Regions from separate parts of the Pseudoduganella sp. R-32 genome, predicted to be linked through region 3. Evidence: predicted binding sites of a transcription regulator. Region 3 holds the regulator's gene; each other region holds the start of a gene.

Region 1 (5,541 bases), 3.2 Mb from region 3:
GGTCATGCCTATCTCCTTAGTCAAGTGAAAGTTCGCGCGTCTTGCGCGCAAGGATGTCCTCATCGCATTTCGGACAGAATTCGTGCTTGCCGCTCAAGTAGCCGTGTTTCGGACAGATCGAGAACGTCGGCGTCACCGTGATGTACGGCAGGCGGAAGTGCGTCAGTGCGCGCTGCACCAGGTGGCGGCAGGCATCGGCGCTGGATACCTGCTCGGTCATGTACAGGTGCAGCACGGTGCCGCCTGTGTATTTCCGTTGCAGCTCGTCCTGCCGCTCCAGCGCTTCGAACGGGTCATCGGTGAAGCCCACCGGGAGCTGCGAAGAGTTGGTGTAGTAAGGCATTTCCGGCGTGCCTGCCTGCAGGATCGACGGCATGCGGGCACGGTCCTCCTTGGCAAAGCGGTAGGTTGTGCCTTCGGCCGGCGTAGCCTCGAGGTTGTACATATGTCCTGTCTCTTCCTGGAACTCCAGCATGCGGGCGCGGATGTGATCGAGCAGGCGTATCGCCAGCGCGGCCCCGGCTTCGGTGGTGATGTCTTCCGTGTCGCCGCTGAAGTTGCGCAGCATTTCGTTCATGCCATTCACGCCAAGCGTGGAGAAATGGTTGCGCAGCGTGCCGAGGTAACGCTTGGTATAGGGGAACAGGCCGCCATCCATCAGGCGCTGGATCACCTGGCGCTTGATCTCCAGGCTGGTCTTGCCCAGTTCAAGCAGTTCGTCCACGCGTGCAAACAGCGCCGCCTCGTCGCCTGCATACAGGTAGCCAAGGCGGGCGCAGTTCAACGTGACCACGCCCAGCGAGCCGGTTTGTTCGGCCGAGCCAAACAGGCCGTTGCCCCGCTTGAGCAGTTCGCGCAGGTCGAGTTGCAGGCGGCAGCACATGGAGCGGATCATGTTCGGCTTGAGTTCCGAGTTCACGAAGTTCTGGAAGTAAGGCAAGCCATAGCGGGCAGTCATTTCGAATAGCAGGTCGGCATTCGGGCTGTGCCAGTCGAAGTCCGGCGTGATGTTGTAGGTCGGGATCGGGAAGGTGAAGGCGCGGCCTTTGGCGTCGCCGCGCATCATGACTTCGATGTAGGCGCGGTTGATCATGTCCATCTCTGCCTGCAGGTCGCCATAGGTAAACGGCATCTCTTCGCCGGCGATCACCGGCACCTGCTCCTGCAAGTCTTCCGGACAGGTCCAGTCGAAAGTGAGGTTGGTGAAAGGCGTTTGCGTGCCCCAGCGCGAGGGGACGTTCAGGTTGTAGACCAGTTCCTGCATGGTCTGCAGTACCTGTTCATAGCCCAGCCTATCCTTGCGGACGTAGGGCGCCATATAGGTGTCGAAGGAGCTGAAAGCCTGGGCGCCGGCCCATTCGTTCTGCAAGGTGCCAAGGAAGTTCACGATCTGGCCGGCGGCGCTGGAGAGGTGCTTCGGCGGCGCCGATTCCACCTTTCCCGGCACGCCGTTCAGGCCTTCGTTCAGCAGCGTGCGCAACGACCAGCCGGCGCAATACCCGGCCAGCATGTCGAGGTCATGGATGTGGATATCGGCATTGCGATGCGCTTCGCCGACCGTGCGCGGGTAGACGTGGTCGAGCCAGTAGTTGGCGACCATCTTGCCGGAAATGTTGAGGATCATGCCGCCCAGCGAATAGCCCTGGTTGGCATTGGCGTTCACCCGCCAGTCGAGCTGCTGGAGGTATTCATTGATCGAGGACTCGACGTCCACGGTAGTCTTGCGGGCAGGGTTCATTATTCTCTTAAACTAGATGTTGTGTTGCGATGGATATTACACACTAAATGTAGTGAACAGCGACTTGACGGCGCTGATTTTTGATTTCCTTGATCTGGTTTAAATTTGATAAGATTCGTGCAAAATTCGCCTATACCATGAAACGAGCACTCTTCATCTGCACGCAAAATCGCTTGCGCAGCCCGACAGCGGAGCATGTATTCGCGAGCTGGCCCGATGTGGAGACCGATTCCGCAGGCCTGGGCAATGACGCCGACGTCCCCCTGTCGAGCGAGCAGATCGCGTGGGCCAACATCATCTTCGTGATGGAGAAGACTCACCGCAACCGCCTCTCCCGCGATTTCAGGGCGCACCTGAACGGGAAGCGCGTGATTTGCCTCGACATTCCTGACGACTACGAATACATGCAGGCCGAACTGGTTCGGCTCCTCGAAGCCAAAGCCGGCAAGTTCCTGCGCTGATCCTAAAATGACGATGCCTACCAAAAGCGTTGATGACTACGAGATTGAGTACACCGGCGAACTACTTGAAGGCACGAAGCAATGGGGCGCCTACGTCTCCATCTTCGCCCCTTCCGCGAACCCGATGCATATGACCCATATCTATCCGAAGCGACGCGTGTCGGCAGACCAGACCTTTCTGGACCAGCATGCCGCCGAAGGCGAAGCGGAGCGTGCTGCATTGAAAATCCTGGAAGGCTTGCGCACCTGACTTCTGGCTTTGCCCGACTACTGCGCATGAAGCAGGTCGGTTTCAGCCAGTTCCTCCTTCGCGGGAACCTGGCGCGGCAAGTTCATGATCACGGTAGTGCCTTTTCCAGGCTCGGATTCAACGTGGATGGTCCCGCGCAAGACGCCGGTAACGAGGTTGTAGACGATGTTCATGCCGAGCCCTGACCCGCCCTGCCCCATCTTGGTGGTGAAGAAGGGATCGTACACCTGGCGCAGCGTGCGTGCACTCATGCCATTGCCGTCATCGGCAAAGCGCAGTTCGACATTATCCTCGTCCATCTCGACGGCGCTGATGGTGATATGCCCGGACTCCCGGCCCTCGAAGGCATGCATGATGGCGTTCTGGATCAGGTTGCTCAGCACCTGGCCCACGCTGCCGGGGTAGGACATGAAGTTGAGCGTCTCCGGCATCCACACCTTCACTTCGCAGTTGGCACGGCGCAGCTGGGCGGAATAAGTCGCCAGCGTGTCGTGCACCACGCCATGCAGGTTGAACGAACGCCGTTTGTCGGAGGTCTGGTCGACCGCCACCTGCTTGAAGGAGTGGATCAGGTCAGCCGCCCGCGTCAGGGAGTTGGTGATGATCGAGCACGCCATACGCGCATCCTTCAGATGCGTATCGAGGGCCGAGCGCTTGATGCCGCCCTCGGAGAGCTGGCGCTCAAACTCCTTGCACATGTCGCTCAAGGCCGTCGCGGTCAGCAGGCTGTTGCCGATCGGCGTATTCAGTTCGTGCGCAATGCCTGCTACCAGCGCGCCCAGCGATGCCATTTTCTCGGACGTGATCAGGTTGGCCTGCGCCTGTTTCAACGTCAGCAGCACGGCCGACAGATCCTTGTGCGCCATTTCCACGTTAGACTTTTGCAGTGCCAGCTCATTCAGGCTGCGCTCCAGGCCATGCTTGGTGTCGACCAGCGCTGCCTCGGTCTGCTTGCGCTCCGTGATATCGATAATGACCCAGACGCAGCCTTTGCGCGGCTCATTCTCGTCCAGCATGCGTCCGTTCACCATGCACCACAGGCGCCGGCCGCTGGAGCTGGCCAGCTCCAGCTCGAAATGCATCGGCGTGCCATCGGCCACGCAGGCAAAGGGATCGCTCAGCCCGCCCGTCAGCATATTGCAGGAGCGGCCCGCCAACTGGCCCGGCTGGTAACCCATCATCTCTTCCAGCCCTCGGTTGCAGCGCACGATCAGCCCGTTGGCGAACAAGCCGATGCCGACAATGGCGCTATCCTGCAACGCACGCAATTCGTCGGCAGTGACGCGCAGCTTTTGCGCCAGCGCGCGGCGCCGCTGCAATGTCATGATCTGCGCGCCGATCAGGGCACTGATGATAAAGCCGGCCAGGCCGATCACCGTGATCAGCCTCAAGTCGCGGCTATAACGCTCGCTCGCATGGCCTTCGAATTTCATGATCCAGCGCCGCTCGCCGACATCGAGAGGGATGTTGCTGGTCAGGCCTGGCAGCGCCGGCATGCGCTCGCCCGAACCTAGCTTGCCGAAGCTGTTGAACATCAGGTTGTCGACCGTGGCCGGCATCTTGCCGCCGTCGTTGATGTAGCCCGCATCGTTGATGCTGACATAAAGGTGCTGCAGCATCGGACTGTCGATCGTTTCCGACATCAGGTCGTTGACACGGAAAACAATGGCGACAAAGCCCACCAGCGCTGCGTCGCGCTCCTGCTCCGTCAACAGCGAGGCGCCACGGCGGTAGATCGGTGCGCGCGCAACGAAGCCGGGCTGGCCGCTGGCGTCCTGCACCAGGGTGATGCGTTCGGTGGCCACCACGCGGCCGGTGGCCTTGCCCAGCTGCAGGGCCTTGTAATGCGGAGGCAGTGCGGCCAGGTCCAGGCCGAAGGCGTTTTCATTGCCCCTCATCGGCTCGTTGTATTCGATCAGGAAGTGCTCCTGCCGCACCGAAGCCGGATGCACCTTGTAGTCGGGATAGCCGCCGCTTTGCAGGCTGTCATCAGCACGGATGCGTACCGCATAGGCATCCAGTTGGCTGGATGGCACGCGCCGCACGAACTGGATGGCCTGGAAGCCGGGATAGCGGCGCTTGAGGTCCAGCTCGCGCACATAGCGGCTGAATTCCACGCGCGAGACATCGTCCTTCACCGCGAACACGCCCTTAATGCTAAGCAGCATGTCGAAGTAGGTTTGCAAGCGAAGCTGGGTGTCGCGCGCAATTTTTTGCGTGTCGCGCTGGAAGGCTTCATTGGTCTGGCGGTCCTGCACATTCATCACGAACATGCAGACCCACACGGTAACGCAAATACCGACAATAAAGGCCAGGTATCCGTGTATGCGCATGCTTGCTCCGACGGGACTATGGAGACGACTATAGCATAGTGAAATCCCTCATACGCCAGGGAAACGGTCAGCCGTTGTTACCCTGTCGCATCCTGGTATCGCAGCGCAATTTCCCTGACCTGTTCCTCGGCGGCCAGCAGCGCATCGACCACATCCGGGTCGAATTGCTCGCCGCTGCCCTGGCGGATCAGTTCGATGGCAGTTTCGTGGGTAAAGGCCGGACGGTATACGCGCTCGGATACCAGCGCATCATAGACATCGGCCACCGCGACCAGGCGCGCCGCTACCGGAATGGCATCGCCAGCCAGGCCTTGCGGATAGCCGGAGCCATCGTAGCGCTCCTGGTGGCTGTAGGTGATCTCGCGCGCGAAGCGCAGGAAGGCGTTGGAGAAGCCCAGCTCGCGCTCCACCCCGGCGATGGCATCGCGGCCGTGCACCGTGTGCAGCTTCATGATCTCGAATTCTTCCGGCGTCAGGCGGCCCGGCTTGAGCAGGATCGCATCGGGAATGCGCACCTTGCCGATATCGTGCAGCGGGGCTGCCTTGAACAGCAGCGGGATATGGGCCTCCACCAGTTCATTGGCAAAACGCGGGTTGCCCTGCAACTGGCGCGCCAGCGCCAGCACGATGTGCTGGATGCGGCGCAGGTGCGAAGGGTCTTCCTCGTCGCGCCATTCGGCCAGGCTGGCGATGGCCCAGGCAGCGGCATCGGCGATCTGGCCCAGTTCATTGAGCCGGTTGCGCTGGCGCTGCACCTTG
Region 2 (5,541 bases), 3.4 Mb from region 3:
CATGTGGGCCGGCAGGTTGACGGAACCCAGGTTGCAGACGGCAATTTCGTCGTCATTGGTGTTCAGGGTGATCTCTGTGCACAGGTTCGACGAGTGCACCACGCCCACGTGCTGCTGCGGCGAACGGATGTTGCACGGATCCTTGAAAGTGATCCATGGGTGGCCGGTTTCGAACAGCATGGACAGCATCTTGCGCCACAGGTCCAGCGCTTCGATCTTCTTGAACAGGCGCAGTTCGCCGTTGGCTGCCTTGGCTTCGTAGCCCAGGTAGGCTTCTTCGAATTCCTTGCCGAACTTGTCGTGCAGGTCAGGCACGTCGGATGGCGAGAACAGGGTCCAGGTGCCCTTTTCCATCACGCGCTTCATGAACATGTCCGGAATCCAGTTCGCGGTGTTCATGTCGTGGGTGCGGCGGCGGTCGTCGCCGGTGTTCTTGCGCAGGTCGAGGAATTCCTCGATGTCCATGTGCCAGGTTTCCAGGTAGGCGCAGACGGCGCCTTTGCGCTTGCCGCCCTGGTTCACTGCCACGGCGGTGTCGTTCACCACTTTCAGGAACGGCACCACGCCTTGCGACTTGCCGTTGGTGCCCTTGATGTGGGCGCCCAGTGCACGCACCGGGGTCCAGTCGTTGCCCAGGCCGCCGGCGAACTTGGCCAGCAGTGCGTTTTCCTTGATGGCGTCGTAGATGCCTTCCAGGTCGTCGGACACGGTGGTCAGGTAGCAGGAGGACAGCTGCGAACGCTGGGTGCCGGAGTTGAACAGGGTCGGGGTCGACGACATGAAGTCGAAGGTCGACAGCAGGTTGTAGAACTCGATGGCGCGCGCTTCGCGGTCGGTTTCGTTCAGGGCCAGGCCCATGGCGACGCGCATGTAGAAGGCCTGCGGCATTTCGATGCGCACATCGCGCACGTGCAGGAAGTAGCGGTCGTACAGGGTTTGCAGGCCGATGTAGCCGAACTGCAGGTCGCGGTCGGCCACCAGGGCCTTGGCCAGCTTGGCCAGGTCGAACTTGCCCAGTTCTTCGTTCAGCAGTTCAGCGGCGATGCCCTTGGCGATGTACTGCGGGAAGTATTCGATGTAGGCGGCAGCGGCGCCGGCTTGCGGAACTTCCTTGCCGAACACTTCCTTGCGGATGGTGTGCAGCAGGATGCGGGCGGTCACCTGGGAGTAGGCCGGGTCTTTTTCCATCAGCGCGCGGGCGGCCAAGATGGCGGACTTGTGCAGTTCTTCGACCGGCACGCCGTCGTACAGGTTCTTCACGGTTTCGGCCAGGATGGCGTCGGCATCGACGTGCTTTTCCAGGCCCTTGCAGGCGGCGCCGATCAGGTCGCGCACTTCCTGCATCACCAGCGGACGGGATACGCCGTTCTCGGTGACGTTGATCTGCGGCTCAGCGGTCGCGGTGGCGCCGGCTGCCTCTTTCTTCAGGCGGCGTTCTTCCATGTGCTTGGCGCGGTACAGCACGTAGGAGCGTGCCACGTCGTGTTCGCCGGAGCGCATCAGGGCCAGTTCAACCTGGTCTTGCACGTCTTCGATATGGAAGGTGCCGCCGGCTGGCTGGCGGCGCATCAGGGCGCTCACCACGTTCTTGGTCAATTCTTCCACCAGTTCGCGGATGCGGGCGGAAGCCGCACCCTGGCCGCCGTTTACTGCCAGGAAGGCCTTGGTCATTGCCACGGCGATCTTGGATGGCTCGAAAGCGACCACGGCGCCGTTGCGGCGGATGATGCGGTAGTCGGCCATTTGGCTAGCGGAAACAGCGACGCCGCCAGCGGTTTCGCCAGCGGAAACAGGCACTTGAGGCGCCTGAGTGGTGGAAATATCTTGAGTAGATTGCATTTATGCTCCGCGTATTCAGTATTTGTTAATGGCCACTATATCTAGTGGACCATCGAATTCTGTCCACTAATTGTAGTGACGTGATTCGGATCGTACAAGGTGAAATTTTTTCGTTTAGACCACGTTTTCTTATTGACTTTTGATATCCCCCATCGCTACAGGCGATCGGCGGTGAGCGAGCACTAACACAGTTTTTTGCGTGCTGATTTAATAAGCAATGTTGCGGCGCAGCACACGGTTGTGCGTTGGCGAAAACGCTACATCAATCAAGGGGATTTTCGCGGCGGACCGGGATTATAGACCAATCGGGCGGCGGGCGCCCCGCCGCCGCGAACTGCTAGCCTGGGTCCTGGATGTTCAGCTTCTGCATCTGGTAGCGAAGCTGGCGGTAGCTGATGCCCAGCAGCTGGGCGGCCTGGGTGCGGTTGTAGTTGGCCTGGGCCAGGACACGCGTGATGATGTCGCGCTCGACCGCTTCCAGGTAGGCCGGCAGGCTGCTTGCCTGGACATTGAACGCCGGCAGCTGCGGCATGGCCGGCGCGCCGCCTGCTGCGGCCGCCCCTGCAGGGGCTTCGGCCGGCAAGCTTGCCACCGGCGCTGGCGTGGCGGCCGGGCTGGCCGGCTGGGCGGCAGCCTGGCTGGGCTCCGGGCTGGCAGGAGCGGCTGGCGCGGCCACGGGCGCAGGGCTTGGCACTGGCGCCGGCAGCGAACCGCCTTTCAGCGCCAGGTCTTCCGCCGAGATCACGCCATCATTGGAAAATGCCAGCGCGCGTTCCAGGATATTCTCCAGCTCCCGCACATTGCCCGGGAAGGAGTAGCCTTTCAAGACGTCCAGCACGCCGGGCGCCAGCACCACCTTTTGCTCAAAGCTCCCCAGCCGCGCCAGGATGGCTTCGACCAGTTCGTCCAGGTCGTCAAGCCGCTCGCGCAAGGGCGCCAGGCGCAGTTCGATCACGTTCAGGCGATAGAACAAGTCCTGCCGGAACAGGCCGTCCTCCACCAGCTTTTCCAGATTCTTGTGGGTGGCTGAAATGATGCGCACGTCGACCGGCTCCTCGGCCGTGGCGCCGATCTTGCGCACGCGCCGTTCCTGGATCGCGCGCAGCAGCTTGACCTGCATGGCCAGCGGCAGGTCGGCCACCTCGTCCAGCATCAGGGTACCGCCGTTGGCAGCCTGGAAGAAGCCGTCGCGCTCGTCGGAAGCGCCGGTGAACGCGCCCTTGCGGTAGCCGAAGAACTCGGCCTCCATCAGGGCTTCCGGGATGGCGCCGCAGTTGACGGCGATGAACGGCTTGTCCGCGCGCGAGCTCTGGGCGTGGATTTCGCGCGCCGCCAGCTCCTTGCCGCTGCCCGACTCGCCACTGATGGCAATCGGCGCCATCGAGCGCGCCAGCCGGGCAATCTGGGCGCGCAGGGCCTGGATCGCAGCCGAACTGCCGCGCAGCCTGCCTTGCGCCTGTCCGCGCGCCCGGGCGGCAGCCGGGGCGCTGTCGCTCAGCTTCAACGCCGACTGCACCAGCACGCGCAACTGCTCCAGCTGCACCGGCTTGCTCACATAGTCAAAGGCGCCCGCCTTCAGCGCCACCACGGCATTTTCGGCACTGCCGAAGGCCGTCACGACTGCAATCGGGATATTCTTGCCGCTGGCCGCCACCTCGCGCACCAGGTCCAGCCCAAGGCCGTCGGGCAAGCGCATGTCGGTCAGCACCAGTTGGAAGTCTTTTTCGGCAAACAGCTGGCGTGCTTGCTGAAGTGTTTCGGTGCTGTCCACGTCCAGCCCCATCTTCAGCAGGGTAATTTCCAGTAGTTCGCGCAGGTCGGCTTCATCGTCGACGACCAGGACACGTGGAGAAGTCATGTGTTTTTCGCAAATGTAATCACAAAACGGCCGCTCGATTTGCGCGCACCGCCCTCTGTCACGCTGGCTTCGAAGCGGTGTTCGTAGTCCAGCATGGCTTCGTTATTCGAGCACAATTCACGCGCCAGATACAGCCCCAGGCCCGTGCCTTTGCTCGACGTAGTATAAAACGGCTCGAACAGGTGGGCCCGCACCTGCGGCGAAATGCCGGGGCCATCGTCCTGCACGTGCAGTTCCAGCGGCCGGCCGGCCACCTGCACGATGAAGACGCGGATGCTGGCCGGCGTGCCGCTGGCGTAGCGCACCGCGTTGTTGAGCAGGTTGATCAGCACTTCGCGCAGGTGCAGCGGATCGAAGCGCACCACCACCTGGCGCATGCCGCCCAGGCAGACGATCTTGCTGTCCAGCTTATGGGTTTCGTCGAATTCCGCCTTCAAGTCATTGAGGAAGCTTTCCAGCTCCATCGGCTCATGGTGGTTTTGCGCCTTGCGCGACAGTTGCAGGATGTCTTCCACCATGCGGTTCACGCGTGCCACATTGTCGGCGATGATCTTCAGCAGGCGCTTGTGCACGGGCGCGTGCAAATCCTCTTCCAGCAGCGAATTGGCGTGGCCGATGGCCGACAGCGGATTGCGCACCTCGTGCGCGATACTGGCGGTCAGGCGGCCCATCGAGGCCAGCTTGAGCTGCTGCGCCTTTTCCTCGATGCTGGTCACGTCTTCCAGGAAGATCACGTTGCGCTCCACGTCCAGGCCGTTGGTATCGGCGGCGGCGAAACGCAGTTTCAGGTGCAGCGCCACGTCGCGCCGCGAATTCCAGGCAGCCGTCATGTCTTCCTTCCGGGGGTCCTCGAACGGCTTGACGGTGATGAAGGCGCTGGCCTGATGCGGGTCGTTGCGCCAGGTTTCGTAAGCGAGCGCAATCGGCTGCAGGGCTGCGCCATCCAGCATCTGCGCGGCGCCGCCCAGCATCTGCTGCGCTGCCGGATTGCTCATATGGATGGTGCCGTCCGCTCCCACCACCAGGATGCCGTCGGCCGAATGCGCGATCACCAGGCGGTTGACGGCCTGCTGCACGCCGATTTCAATGCCGCGCTGCGCCGCCAGTTCTTCCTGGCCGATCAGGCGCGCCGCCATGCGGTTCACCACCAGCGTCACGGCAAACCAGGCAACGCCGTACAAGCCGGCCTGCAGCACCGATGAATCTTCCCCGGCAATGGCGAAGTAGGCGCTATGGGCCAGCATGAACAGCGTGGCCAGCGAAGCACTGAACAGCGACAGCACCAGCGGCGCCAGGATGGCGCAGCCGGCCAGCGGGAACAGGTACAGGATGGCCAGGCCGGAGCGCAGGCCGCCCGATGCAAGGTACAGCAAGGAGATGCAGGTCAGGTCGCAGGCCACCTGCGACATCAGCTGCAGCATGAAATGGCGGCGCCAGCGGATAGCCAGCACCTGCATCCCCACCGCCAGCAGCAGGTAGGCGATGCACACCTGCACCGACAGTTCCGGGAGCGTCAGCTTGCCGGCGCTGAAGTACAGCAGCAAGACCAGGGCAATGACGATGCGGGTCGCGCCCAGCGCCTTCAGCGAGCGCCAGAAGGTGTCGCGCGAGGCGGCCGACAGGGTATGGAGACGGGCGAACACGCTGCGGCTTAATGCGGGGCGTGCGCCGCGCAGCAGTAGTCACGGCCGTTGGCAGGCACGTTTTCGGAGGCAGGGAAATGCACGCCGCAATGGGCGCATTGCAGCATCTTCTCGGCCTGTTGCGGCTCGGCCGCGCGCGGCTGTTGCGGCGCAGGCGAGCTACCGCCCTGCGGCGGGCCGCTCATCTTGCGCAGCTTGCTG
Region 3 (5,541 bases):
CGCCTTTGTCGGTGACGTCGAGCTTGACCGGCAGCAGGTTCGGGCCGAGTTCGGCGGCCAGGGCTTCCAGGCGCTCGGCGCGGCGGCCGGCGGCGATGGCCTTGTGGCCGTTCTTCACGAAAACACGCGCCATCGCGGCGCCAAAACCAGCGGTTGCGCCGGTAACTAACACGATCATGGTCGAACTCCCAATGTTAACTTGGGGGATTCTAACGCCAAACCGGTAAGGCGGGGTCAGACCCGCAGGGTCAGACCCCTGTGCGCAGAGGGTGCCTGACCCTGCGGGTCAGGCACCGGTTTACCGGTTTTAGGCCGAATAACCCCCGAAATCCGCCGAATCCGGCCAAACGATTGCCGGATCTGGCCACTTAATCTACAATCTTGGCTCCATTACTGTCTCACGTAACTGGCGAAAAACTAGCTGGCGCTTGCGCTGCTGGTGAGAGGTGGGCAACCACCGGGGAACGTGAGATCTCAAACAGCCGTTCGCCTGGGCAGCCACGATGGAAACGTGCGTTTCGGCTGCCCTGTCACTTTTTGGCTCCCGATTCGATCCAATCTGCCTTAAAAACTGGAGTAATTTCATGTTCGCAAAAGATCACACCCTCGCCAACGTTGACGCGGAGCTGTTTGCCGCTATCCAGAACGAGAACAAGCGCCAGCACGACCACATCGAGCTGATCGCTTCTGAGAACTACACCTCGCCAGCCGTAATGGAAGCCCAGGGCTCGCAGCTCACCAATAAATACGCCGAAGGCTATCCTGGCAAGCGCTACTACGGTGGCTGCGAGTACGTGGACGTCGTCGAGCAACTGGCAATCGACCGCGTGAAGCAGCTGTTCGGCGCCGAAGCAGCCAACGTGCAGCCTAACTCCGGTTCCCAGGCTAACCAGGGCGTGTTCTTCGCTGTCCTGAAACCAGGCGACACCATCATGGGCATGTCGCTGGCGGAAGGCGGCCACCTGACCCACGGCATGGCGCTGAACATGTCCGGCAAATGGTTCAACGTCGTTTCCTACGGCCTGACCGCTGAAGAAGACATCGACTACGACGCAATGGAAGCCCTGGCCAAGGAACACAAGCCTAAGCTGATCATCGCCGGCGCGTCCGCCTTCTCCAAGAAGATCGACTTCGAGCGCTTCGCCAAAGTCGCCAAGGCCGTTGGCGCCTACTTCATGGTCGACATGGCCCACTACGCCGGCCTGATCGCCGCTGGCCTGTATCCGAACCCGGTTCCGCACGCCGACTTCGTGACCTCCACCACCCACAAGTCCCTGCGCGGCCCACGTGGCGGCATCATCCTGATGAAAGCCGAACACGAAAAGATCATCAACTCCGCGATCTTCCCTGGCATCCAGGGCGGCCCGCTGATGCACGTGATCGCCGGCAAGGCAGTGGCCTTCAAGGAAGCCCTGTCCCCTGAATTCAAGGCCTACCAGCAGCAAGTGGTGAAGAACGCCGACGTGCTGGCCAAGACCCTGATCAAGCGCGGCCTGCGCATCGTTTCCGGCGGCACCGAGTCGCACGTGTTCCTGGTCGACCTGCGCGCCAAGAACCTGACCGGCAAGGAAGCGGAAGCGATCCTGGGCCAGGCGCACATGACCTGCAACAAGAACGGCATCCCGAACGACCCGCAGAAGCCATTCGTGACTTCGGGCATCCGCCTGGGTTCGCCAGCCTTCACCACCCGCGGTTTCAAGGAAGCCGAAGCGGAAGAAGTGGGCAACCTGATCGCCGACGTGCTGGATAACCCGCACGATGCAGCAACCATCGAGCGCGTGAAAGCCGCTGTGAAGGTGCTGGCTGACAAATTCCCTGTTTACGCCTAAGCAAGCGGTTGGTACTATCGAGGCGCCGGATCGTAAGGTCCGGCGCTTTTTCATTCAATAATAAGAGACGCTCAATCCATGAAATGCCCGTTCTGCCAGCACGATGATATCCAGGTCCTCGACACCCGCGTGTCGGAGGAAGGGGACGCCATCAAGCGGCGCCGGCGCTGCGTGAACTGCGACAAGCGCTTCACCACCTGGGAGCGGATCGAACTGACCATGCCTTATGTGGTCAAGAAGAACGGCAGCCGCACCGAGTATTCGGCCGACAAGCTGCGCGCCAGCCTGATGCTGGCCTTGCGCAAGCGCCCTGTTGCCGCCGAGTCCGTTGACAAGGCGGTTTCCTCGATCGAAGAAAAGCTGCTGACCAGCGGCCAGCGTGAAGTCGATTCGGTCTTCGTCGGCGAACTCGTCATGGCCGAGCTCAAGCGCCTGGACAAAGTGGCGTATATCCGCTTCGCATCCGTCTACAAGAACTTCGAAGACCTGGCCGAATTCCAGGACGCGATCGAAGAAGTTGGTGACGGTCAAGAGCTCTCTCCCAAGGCTTGATATTTCTCAAACCCGCGAGTCCTCTGCTGACTAATTTGATCAGCAGGGGAGGGCTGTGCCATGCATCGTCCATTTGCTGGGTTCACCATGGTGGAAGTGTTGGTTGCCGTGCTGCTGCTCGCCGTCGGCCTGGTCGGCGCGCTGGCGATGCAGGCCCACGCCATGCGCACTCGACAGGAGTCGAGCCTGCAGACCGAAGCCCTGCAGGCTGCCGCCACGCTTGCTGACCACATCCGCGCGAACGCCGCGCAGTCCTCCGCTTACCTGGGATTCGAATTCGACGCCAGCGATGCCAGCGGCGTTTCCGGCGCACCGGCTTCCTGTGCCGGCGCGCCCTGCGATTCCGGCGCCATGGCGCGGCAAGAGCTGGAAGAGTTCCGCCGTCACCTTGCGGCTGTGCTGCCGCAAGCCCGCGCCGTCATCTGCCGCGACGCCGACACGGCGCCGGGCGGCCAGTTGCAATGGCCATGCTCCGGTGGCGCCGATGCGCCCGTCGTCATCAAGATAGGCTGGCGCTTCCGGCGGCCAGATGGGGCTGCTGCCGGTTTGGCCACCGTTCCAGGCGTTGCTTTGCCCATCGCGCTGGCCGATCCGCCACCCTTGCCCGGCCCACCGCCAGCGGCGCCCGCCCAGCCGGCTCCAAACGATCCGGTTGATCCGCCAGCCGCAGGAGACATGCAATGACAGCACGCCAGCATGGCCTGGCCATGGCCGAAGTCCTCGTCGCGATGGCGCTCAGCCTGTTGGTAGCGTTGGCGGCCGCCTCCCTCCTGCACGCGTCCGATAGCGACTTCCTGCATAACGGCGCCAATACCCGCATTGACGATAGTGGCCGCTTCGCACTGGCAATCATCGGCCAATCCCTGCGGCAGGCGGGCTATCCCGGCGAGCCAGGCGCGGAGGTCGCCGCCGCGCCAACGTCGCCCCTGGCCATCGAAGGCCGCGACGCCGCAAGTGTGGCAACCAACGCCGACGGCCTCGGCCCAGCGCTGCCAGCTGTCAACGGCAGCGATGCACTCGCCATTCGCTATGCACCTGCAGCAATCGCCGGCGCGGAGGGCGGTGGCGCCATGCTCAATTGCGCCGGTTTCCCGGCCGACCCGGGCGAATGGGCCTGGAGCATCTTCTACATCGCCCAAGCTGGAGACGGCGTTGCCGAACTTCGCTGCAAATACAGGGGTGAAAACGGTTGGGGCGCGGACGCCGTGGTGCGTGGGGTGGATGCCTTCCACGTACTGTATGGCGTCGATATGGACAGCCCGCGCGACAACATCCCCAACCTTTACATGACCGCCAGCGGCATCGATGCCCTCGATGCCGCGCTTCCCGTATCCGAGCGTGCGCTGCGTCCTCATTGGCGCCGCGTCACCAGCGTTCGCATTGCCTTGCTGCTGCACGGTGAGCGCGGTTCGCGTGCGGGCGGCCGGCTTGGCAGCTACGATTTGCTGCCGGGCCTTGACCCGGGCGCACGTATCGACGAAGCCGGTTTGCCGCAGCCGATGCAGCGTCGCGCGCGCCGGCTGTTCACGGCGACGGTCGCCTTGCGCAACCATTAAGGAGAGCACCATGCATGAATACCAGCGTGGCGTCACTCTTCCGGTAACGATGCTGTTGCTGTTCGCCGCCCTGACGATCGGCGCATCGGCCGCACAAATGGCGATGCTGGGCGAGAAGGCCGCCCGCGCTGAACGGGACCGCCTGCTTGCCTTCCAGTCTGCGGAGGATGGATTGATGGATGCAGAACGCGATATCAATGCCGGCCTTGGCCAGCCGCTCGACGTGCCCGCCACGCTGGCGCAGCCCGGGAGCGCGGCTCCCGCCTGGCAAACCGTTGACCTTGCAGGTATCGGAGGTACGGAATACGGCGCGCTGACCGGCGCCGCAATGGAGACAGGGCAGGGCGTGCTGCCATTTCGACGCCCGCGCTACCTCGTGGAGCGCGTCGCGTACACGCCAGCCGGAGCGCCTCCGTCCCACTATTACCGCGTGACGGTAATCGGCTTCGGCACGCGCCCCGGCGCCGAGACCGTGATGCAGGCCAGCTACACGCCCCCGGTACCGGTGCGACGCCACAGCTGGCGTGAAATCATGGATTGGCAGGCGCTGCACGATGCCGCCAGCCGCGAGGAAGAACAATGACCGCGCGCCCATCCGCCGGCGGCACCTTGCTCGGTATGCTGACCACCCTGATCATCATCGGCATTCTCTCGGCCGTAGCAATACCGGTCTGGAGCGAAGCTGTCATCCGCATGCGCCGCAGCGAAGCGCAGGCCGCACTGCAAGAGCTGATGCAGCAGCAGGAGCGCCACTTCACGCGGTTTAACAGCTACGCCGCGTTTTCGGCGAATACCGCGAGCGACTTCCGCTGGTGGTCGGGCCGGAACGCCAGGACCAGTGCTTATGAGCTGGAAGGCAAGGCCTGCGATGGCCAGCAAATCCGCGACTGCATCCAGCTTGTGGCCACGCCCGGCACGCCCAATGTCGACAGCCGATTCAGGGACCCGCAATGCGAACGCCTCATACTCACCAGCAGCGGGCTTCATCTCGCCACCGGGCCTTCCCGCAGCTGCTGGCGCTGAAGTGGGCGACGCGCCAGCAAGCGGGAAGGCGTCCCGGCTTTACGCTGCTGGAGCTGATGATCGTCCTTGCCATCCTCTCCATCCTGTTTGCCACCGCGCTGCCGAACCTGAGCAATATGCTTGCCGGACGCCAGCTGCGCACCACTTCGGCCGACCTGCTGGCGGCAATCAACGACACCCGTGCCCAGGCCATCGCCCGCCGCCGCGTGGTCACCCTGCTGGCCGAAAGCGGCAATTGGCAGCAAGGTTGGCTGATTGTCATCGACGCCAACGCCAACCGCAGCCTGGACGAAGGAGAGGCAATCCTGTCCCGCCACAGAGCCGCGCCCGAGCGCCTGCAGGTAAGGGCCAGGTTCACCGACAACACAGCCCCGGCCTATATTTCATATAATGCAGCAGGACGAAGCTGCCGCGCCGCCCACCCGAATGCCGCCAACTTTGGCACCATCACGCTTGAACTGGCCGGTGCGCAGCGCAATATCAAGATCAATATGCAGGGCAGGGCGCGCTTATGCGATCCCGCCCTGGAACCGGCAACCTGCGCAAGCATATGAATATCAACAGCGACCTCGAAGGCATGC

The links. Region 3 encodes NrdR, which represses ribonucleotide reductase genes. Its sites were predicted from a motif close to CACNANATNTNGTG; they were not measured.
Region 1: a site for NrdR is predicted at 1,749-1,762, ahead of ACN9MU_RS26535 (ribonucleoside triphosphate reductase). Genes of this name have one in related genera too.
Region 2: a site for NrdR is predicted at 1,873-1,886, ahead of ACN9MU_RS28115 (ribonucleoside-diphosphate reductase subunit alpha). Genes of this name have one in related genera too.

What each region holds. Positions count from the first base shown of each region.
Region 1 is NZ_CP183987.1:5,796,226-5,801,766, forward strand. Features, by position in the region: gene nrdD (anaerobic ribonucleoside-triphosphate reductase) at 1-6, opposite strand, end outside; gene ACN9MU_RS26535 (ribonucleoside triphosphate reductase) at 17-1,738, opposite strand; gene ACN9MU_RS26540 (low molecular weight protein tyrosine phosphatase family protein) at 1,876-2,199, shown strand; gene ACN9MU_RS26545 (hypothetical protein) at 2,207-2,449, shown strand; gene ACN9MU_RS26550 (CHASE domain-containing protein) at 2,467-4,782, opposite strand; gene ACN9MU_RS26555 (HD-GYP domain-containing protein) at 4,860-5,541, opposite strand, start outside.
Region 2 is NZ_CP183987.1:6,146,177-6,151,717, forward strand. Features, by position in the region: gene ACN9MU_RS28115 (ribonucleoside-diphosphate reductase subunit alpha) at 1-1,839, opposite strand, end outside; gene ACN9MU_RS28120 (sigma-54-dependent transcriptional regulator) at 2,177-3,697, opposite strand; gene ACN9MU_RS28125 (ATP-binding protein) at 3,694-5,340, opposite strand; gene ACN9MU_RS28130 (PP0621 family protein) at 5,349-5,541, opposite strand, start outside.
Region 3 is NZ_CP183987.1:2,630,893-2,636,433, forward strand. Features, by position in the region: gene ACN9MU_RS12055 (SDR family NAD(P)-dependent oxidoreductase) at 1-178, opposite strand, end outside; ZMP/ZTP riboswitch at 393-503, shown strand; gene glyA (serine hydroxymethyltransferase) at 585-1,829, shown strand; gene nrdR (transcriptional regulator NrdR) at 1,908-2,381, shown strand; gene pilV (type IV pilus modification protein PilV) at 2,442-3,065, shown strand; gene ACN9MU_RS12075 (PilW family protein) at 3,062-3,937, shown strand; gene ACN9MU_RS12080 (pilus assembly PilX family protein) at 3,948-4,520, shown strand; gene ACN9MU_RS12085 (type IV pilin protein) at 4,517-4,960, shown strand; gene ACN9MU_RS12090 (GspH/FimT family pseudopilin) at 4,888-5,514, shown strand; gene ribD (bifunctional diaminohydroxyphosphoribosylaminopyrimidine deaminase/5-amino-6-(5-phosphoribosylamino)uracil reductase RibD) at 5,511-5,541, shown strand, end outside.